DNA from 3 places in the Pseudomonas arsenicoxydans genome. Region 3 is predicted to be linked to each of the others. Evidence: riboswitches for the same ligand, from Rfam matches in the RefSeq annotation. Region 3 holds a riboswitch; each other region holds the start of a gene.
The links. Region 3 has a riboswitch for fluoride ahead of BLQ41_RS16470 (hypothetical protein). Riboswitches for the same ligand answer to the same signal wherever they lie in the genome.
Positions count from the first base shown of each region.

Region 1: linked by a shared signal. The riboswitch ahead of crcB (fluoride efflux transporter CrcB) and the one ahead of BLQ41_RS16470 (hypothetical protein) in region 3 are both predicted to bind fluoride.
Region 2: linked by a shared signal. The riboswitch ahead of BLQ41_RS14870 (chloride channel protein) and the one ahead of BLQ41_RS16470 (hypothetical protein) in region 3 are both predicted to bind fluoride.

Region 1 covers NZ_LT629705.1:5,209,782-5,211,979, forward strand. Annotated here, with positions in the region: gene BLQ41_RS24255 (plasma-membrane proton-efflux P-type ATPase) at 1-139, opposite strand, end outside; gene BLQ41_RS24260 (DUF190 domain-containing protein) at 486-809, opposite strand; gene crcB (fluoride efflux transporter CrcB) at 820-1,203, opposite strand; fluoride riboswitch at 1,346-1,408, opposite strand; partial or broken gene BLQ41_RS24270 (ArsO family NAD(P)H-dependent flavin-containing monooxygenase) at 1,568-2,198, shown strand, end outside.
Region 2 covers NZ_LT629705.1:3,181,940-3,184,137, reverse strand. Annotated here, with positions in the region: gene BLQ41_RS14870 (chloride channel protein) at 1-720, opposite strand, end outside; fluoride riboswitch at 800-872, opposite strand; gene BLQ41_RS14865 (DUF190 domain-containing protein) at 969-1,292, opposite strand; gene crcB (fluoride efflux transporter CrcB) at 1,303-1,686, opposite strand; fluoride riboswitch at 1,825-1,886, opposite strand; gene chrA (chromate efflux transporter) at 2,161-2,198, shown strand, end outside.
Region 3 covers NZ_LT629705.1:3,512,395-3,514,592, reverse strand. Annotated here, with positions in the region: gene BLQ41_RS30925 (C2 domain-containing protein) at 1-257, shown strand, start outside; gene BLQ41_RS16475 (hypothetical protein) at 328-531, opposite strand; gene BLQ41_RS16470 (hypothetical protein) at 584-853, opposite strand; fluoride riboswitch at 1,301-1,362, opposite strand.

The DNA of each region.
Region 1 (2,198 bases), 1.7 Mb from region 3:
TTTCGACCTGCGCATGCGTGAGACCTACATCAGGGTTAACATGCAGCGCTGCAAGCGTTTGAAGAACCGTTGCAGCGGCGATGTCAGTTGCGTTTACTGGAGGAGGCCGAGCGTCGGAGTCATTTTTGAGGGGGCTCATCCTGAATATCCTTCTCTATCGTTTACGCAAGTCACACTGGTTTTGGTGGGTGGATCGTAAGGCCTCATTCGTCTGCGACATTCGCCCAAAATACGCCCGTTACCAAGGTTTTTAGATTTTCTTAAAACGCTCCATAGCAAAACCAGAATCCGGTGTTGCACAGCCCCGTCCCTCTGCATTGTCTTTCCAAACCTGAGCGGGTTGCTCACCTGACCGCCTCGCACTAGATTGGAGAACGGCTTGGAGGGATTTCAAAAACGGTAAAAAACTCATAGGTGATCGAGTTACCAATCGAGATTCCACATAGCTCAAATTCGCATCTCCCAGATTATAGGAAGGGTTCAGGCTAACTGGCCTTCTTGCCGACAGTGCCCAACTCGATAGGAGCTTTTATATAAAACACAGAGATGTCCTCAACCTCCAACCTCTTGAACAACCTTTCAGATTCATCCTCGGTAATAGCCATACGAATCTCTGTAGGCTGATCTGCCAACTCAAAAAAGTGGGAGGAATGCAGCCGCCCTGTGTGTCCAAAGCCCTCAATGGCCGTAGACAAGGTCGCACCGCGCAGCCCCATTTCTTTAGCCAAATCAACGATCCACTCGCCAAGCATCTTTCCCTGATAACGACGGTTCTGTTGAGTAAAGAAAATCACCAGAAAGCCTTTCATTACCATCTCCTTAACGCGTGCCAATCATTTGATAGGACAAAAGCCCGGCAGCGGTCATCGCTAACGAGCCTACAACGTGCAATGAAATTGAGCCGAACGCCCACAGAAGTCTACCCTCCTGAATCAGGGCAACTGTTTCGGCTGAAAACGTGGAGAAGGTGGTGAGCCCCCCACAGAAACCCGTGATGATCAGCAGGCGCCATTCAGGGCTTAAGGTGGGGGACGCGGCCAAGAAAGCGATAGCTAACCCAATGATGTAGCCTCCGACCAAGTTCGCGACCACAGTGCCTGGCGGAATCGTAGGGAACAGTCCGTTCAGTGTCATGCCCAAGAGCCAGCGCAACCAGGCACCAAGGGATGCGCCGATAGCTATGACGAGAAGTGACTTCAGCATGGTCGCATGTCTCCCCAGGACTGATAGAACCGAGGAGGTGCTGATAAGCGCAAATTACGAGTGGTAGCTGATATGAGATTTTGAGTCACGATCCTGTCCTGAATTGGAGAACAGGGAGACGCACCTACGCACCCTGTCCAGGGTTCACGTAGGCATCATCAGCACAAAGGCGGTTATAAGGAGGAATGCCATCTCCTGCTTTCATCCTAAAGCAGCGGCGGCCGGAGATTCAAGCCATAACAAGCTTGAATTGAAGCATTCAGTCAATGTCGATCAGCATTCTCAACATATGAGCTAGATCAGTTGGATTCAAACTTGGGTCGCTATACTGGCTACCGCCCAACATCGACTCAAGGGTTTCCCCATGACTCCTTCGCCCAGCGACCAACGAGATGTAGTGATTATCGGTGGGGGTCAGTCAGCCTTGGCGGTAGCGTATTTCCTGCGCCGAACTCAACTTTCGTTCGTTATCCTCGACGCAGAGGAGGAGCCCGGTGGTGCCTGGCGGCGTGGCTGGAACTCGCTGCGTTTATTCTCCCCGTCCACCTGGAGTTCGATCCCTGGCTGGATGATGCCTCCTGCGCAGGAGGGGTATCCAACGCGAAATCATGTAATCGACTACCTCAACCAATATGAGGAGCGCTATCAGTTTCCTGTTGAGCGTCCGGTTCGGGTCACCGCTGTGGAGCGTACTGAAATTGGCTTACGAGTACGTTCTGACGACAGGTATTGGGATGCCAGGGTTGTCATCAGCGCCACCGGCACCTGGAGCAGTCCGTATATACCTCATTACCCTGATGCCGAGTTATTCGCCGGTCGGCAATTGCACTCCGCGAACTATGTTGATGCACAAGCCTTTGTTGGCAAGAAGGTTTTGGTGGTGGGTGGTGGCAATTCAGGAGCGCAGATTTTGGCAGAAGTATCCAAGGTCGCCGAGACCACTTGGGTAACCCCTACTGAGCCGGTCTTTCTGCCTGACGAAGTGGATGGACGGG
Region 2 (2,198 bases), 330 kb from region 3:
CGTCGCAAATAGCAGGCCCGTAAGGCCAAAGACAATCCCAGCTGCCACCAAAGCCATGACGCTCCACAGCTGCACCGGAACCACTTCGCCAATGACGTAATGCGTATGAACCACTCCCCAGGCTTGCCCAACCTGGTCAGCAACGATTGCCGCAACCACGCAAGGGAAAAGCGCGTCGTAACGCATACGTCCGATGGCCAGCACTTCAAGTCCGAACAAAGCTCCAGCGAGGGGGGTGCCAAAGGCGGACGCAAAACCAGCGCTGATGCCGGCCATGAGAATCACTCGACGATCTTCGCGACGTAGCCGGAAGACATGCGTCAGTTGATCGGCAAGAGCGCCGCCCATTTGCACCGCCGCACCCTCACGTCCCACAGATGCACCGAAGAGGTGGGAAACCACGGTTCCGATCAGCACCATCGGCACCATGCGCAAAGGCACGATCTTCTTAGGATCGTGGATCTCATTGATGATCAGGTTGTTTCCGGCATCAACGGGTTTGCCTATCAAGTGATACGCAAGTCCCACGGCAAAGCCAGCCACTGGCAGGAGCCAGATCACCCAGGGATGGGTTTCTCGCCACTGGGTGGCGTGATCCAAAGAAAGGAGGAATAACGCAGAGGCAGAGCCTGCCAAAAGAGCTACAAGACCTGCAAGCGCAAGCCATTTCGCTATATAGGGCAGTAAGTCGAGTTGTTCCGGTCGTCGAAATTTAGACATTTGGCCAGCCACGAAAAGTAAGTGGGCCTGACCAAAAAAGGATTTTGAGCGCGATCGCCTACAGACCTGGTTTGATCAGGTTTCTGTAGGCATCATCAGCTGCTACGGGCACAGCGGTTGGTTAATGGAGGAATGCCATCTCCAGTCGGTCGATCTTAGCTAGCCGTGGCCAAAATGTAAAATCGTGTTACAGGATCAGCGCCCATTGCAAGGATGCCTGAAGCTTTAGCTTATGAAAGGAGACCGAACTAGGTGGTTTTTTTGCCGACGACGCCCATCTCAATTGGTGTCTTTATGTAAAACACCGAGATTTCCTCAAGCTCCAATCGCTTGAACAACCTTTCGGACTCGTCCTCGGTGATAGCCATGCGAATCTCGGTAGGCTGATCCGCCAGCTCAAAAAAGTGCGAGGAGTGCAGCCGACCAGTGTGCCCAAAACCCTCAATGCCCGTAGACAGGGTCGCACCACGCAACCCCATGTCCTTCGCCAAATCAACAATCCAGTCGCCAAGCATCTTTCCCTGATAACGACGGTTCTGTTGGGTAAAGAAAATCACTAGAAAACCTTTCATTTTCATCTCCTCAGCGCGTGCCGATCATTTGATAGGACAGAAGCCCGGCAGCCGTCATCACTAGCGAACCCACAACGTGTAATGAAACTGAGCCGAGCGCCCAGAGCAGTCTGCCTTCCTGAATCAGGGCAACTGTTTCTGCCGAAAATGTAGAAAAGGTGGTAAGTCCGCCACAGAAACCCGTGATGATCAGTAGACGCCACTCAGGACTCAGAGTGGGGGATGCGGCCAAAAACGCGATAGCTAAGCCGATGATGTAGCCCCCAATCATGTTCGCAACCACAGTGCCAGGGGGGATTGTTGGGAACAGGGCGTTTAGCTTCATGCCCAAGAGCCAGCGCAACCAGGCACCAAGTGACGCGCCAACAGCGATAACTACAAGTGATTTCAGCATGGTGGGCTCACCCCGTCAGACCTAGACCAAACAGGTAGCAGGTAAGCACAACAAGGAAGTGGCGACTGGGGTAGTAGGATCATAATCCTGTCCTAGATTGGGGACAGGAAGCGGATACACCTACGCACCCTGTCGAGGGTTCACGTAGGCATCATCAGCACAAAGGCGGTTAAAGGAGGAATGCCATCTCCTTTTTTCATCCTATAGCACTGACTGTAAGACTTTCAAGGTACAACGAGTTCGTATGGACTGGCTTATTGAGTTTTGACACCGCAATCGAGCGCTATGATGGCGCCCAGATTCGAGGTGTATCTCAACCGAGCCCTAGTCTACGCGGCGCAAATCGCGAGGGAATACCATGACATGACGATTCGCGACCTTTTTTCCGCCCTCGGCTTTCGTAGACGCAGATCCGTTTGCAGTCTTCTTTTCCTCATCGTCATAAATGTCTAATTAAATGCGGAACGCATGTGCATGAACATAAACAGCAAGGGTGACCGTCGACCGTTTTT
Region 3 (2,198 bases):
GCCGCCGACAACAGACCAGCCGCCACGACTGGGAACTGGGCGATCTGAGCAAAGGTAAAGCGCGCGAGCTTTGGGACGAAATTGATGTTCTACGCAACATCGAGAGTTCAAACGAGTGCTGGCATCACAGCCATCTGCTGACGGAGCTGTTCGGTGATGAGTGCCATTACGCGCTCGATGGAAAGACGGTCGAGGAGAACCACGAATTCACTTACCTAAGGCGCATTGTCGAAACAGTGCAACAAGCGTTGAACTAGGAACAGCAGCAGGTGGCTGCACGACGGCTGTGAATGCCCATGACCTGATATCAGTGGAAATTCCAGGCAGTTAGTCATCCGCCGTGAAATCGCCGTACCCGCGTGGCAACTCCATCCATGTATCAAGAGCTGCCGGCTGCCGCGCGACCGCAGCATCCCATTCAGGGCCTATGGCTACGCTTTTGCTCATCATGTCGCGAATGACTGCTGTTGCCACTTCGTACTCATGATGTATTTCTAGCGCTTTGGCTAAAAATTCTTCTTTCTGATTCATGGAATAGCTCCAGAGATTATGAATCCCCTCCCCGCTGCACGAGAAGATGCTCTTAATCCGTTAGGGTCCACAACTTCCCCGCCGGTCGTCCGTCGAGCGACGGAATCGGGTCTGTTTCAGGTGAAGGTGAAGGTGAAGGTGAAGGTGCATAAAGAAAAGCTGCCCAAGCTTCGTACGCCAGCTTTTGGCGACTAGCAGCTTCCTCCCATGCATAGCCTGAGACTTGCCGCGCCGACACCAGCATCATGATGTGGTTGGTAGCTGCGTCGAGCTCGAGTAATAACTGGTGGGAGCGGAAGCGAAAATCGTCTGTACTGTTCATCTAACGGCACACCTGTCATAGGCTTGGTACCGAATAGAGCCAATACACCTATGTAGGCATTTTGCCATCAACGTTGGTTGCCGCGCTATTTCACACGACAATCGGTTCGCTCTAGGGATGGTCATCTGTTTCTGGCGGACTTCGGCCACCACCGATTTTGAAAGTGGCGAGTTGATCCACAACACTCAGTTCACCCACTCATTTCTGTTTTTATTAGCCACCGCGTATTGGCGTTAATGTGTTTTTGACCCAGGAGGCTGATTTTGACTGACCCACATGCAGCGTCTGAAACCACTCGCATTATCATCATTTGCTGAGTATTCGGGAGGGGCAGTGAATTCCGGCAGCCTGGATCAGAAACGCATCAGCGCCAACAGATAGGTCATAGCATCTGCCCCTAATCATAGTCATGGACAGATAGGCAAAGCCTACGCGGCCACAAGGGATATATGCGTAGGCATCACTAGCCGGAAGGCAGTCAACGGAGGAATGCCATCTCCTGCCATAACTCTAGCACTGCATTCTTTTCTTGCATGCAGGAAGTCGGATTGATCACTAGCCGTTTTTGTAGACAAAAGAGGAATATGACCGGTGAGCGAGCCCATGAAATACAGTTGCGTTCCTCGATAAATGTGATGTGGATTTATTGGGCCCTAAGTGCTCACAACTTGCTGCCTGCGCGCCGCATGAAATAGCCCGGCGTGCCGCGTCGGCATGTGCACCAACCTGCTTATTTTCGTAGGCAGAATTCGGCACCATTTCGGTGCTGTTTGGCCCGTCCCTCGAGCTCCGCACAGACATAGAAAGTAGCCGACCAAATTACCGCCGCTCAGTATCGGATGCTCAACCTCAAAGCCCCGTACATTTTGCGTAAAATTTCTACGGTCTATCGATTACCAAGGTTCGCCTGCTACGTAGCAGACCTTTGGTCGCCTACAGGCACTAAAAAAAAGGTCCGTTTTTCTTTGGTTAAAATTTAACCAGCGAATAAAACCCGGCACTTGGCCGGGTTTTACCTGCGCTCCTTAACAACGCAGTTCCCAACTGAGAGGGATGGAGAACTGACAAAAAGGCGCGCAGGCGGCTGATATTGCCAAAAGGCATTTCTCAAAGCAATCCACCCAACGCGAGATAGCAGGTCGCAATCGACGATAGTTTCGCTATATACTTCCGAATCCGCATACCCTTTGAGCTACAGGTACATCAGCATGACTGTACTCCAAACGAGCTACTGGCAGCCTACGCCGCCTTAGCGCTACGCCCCCTCGCAACACCTCGCACCCGCCTGTTTCGCTCGCGGTGCGTACTGCTGTATGCCCGGTTCTTACACCCAAAGCACACAGTC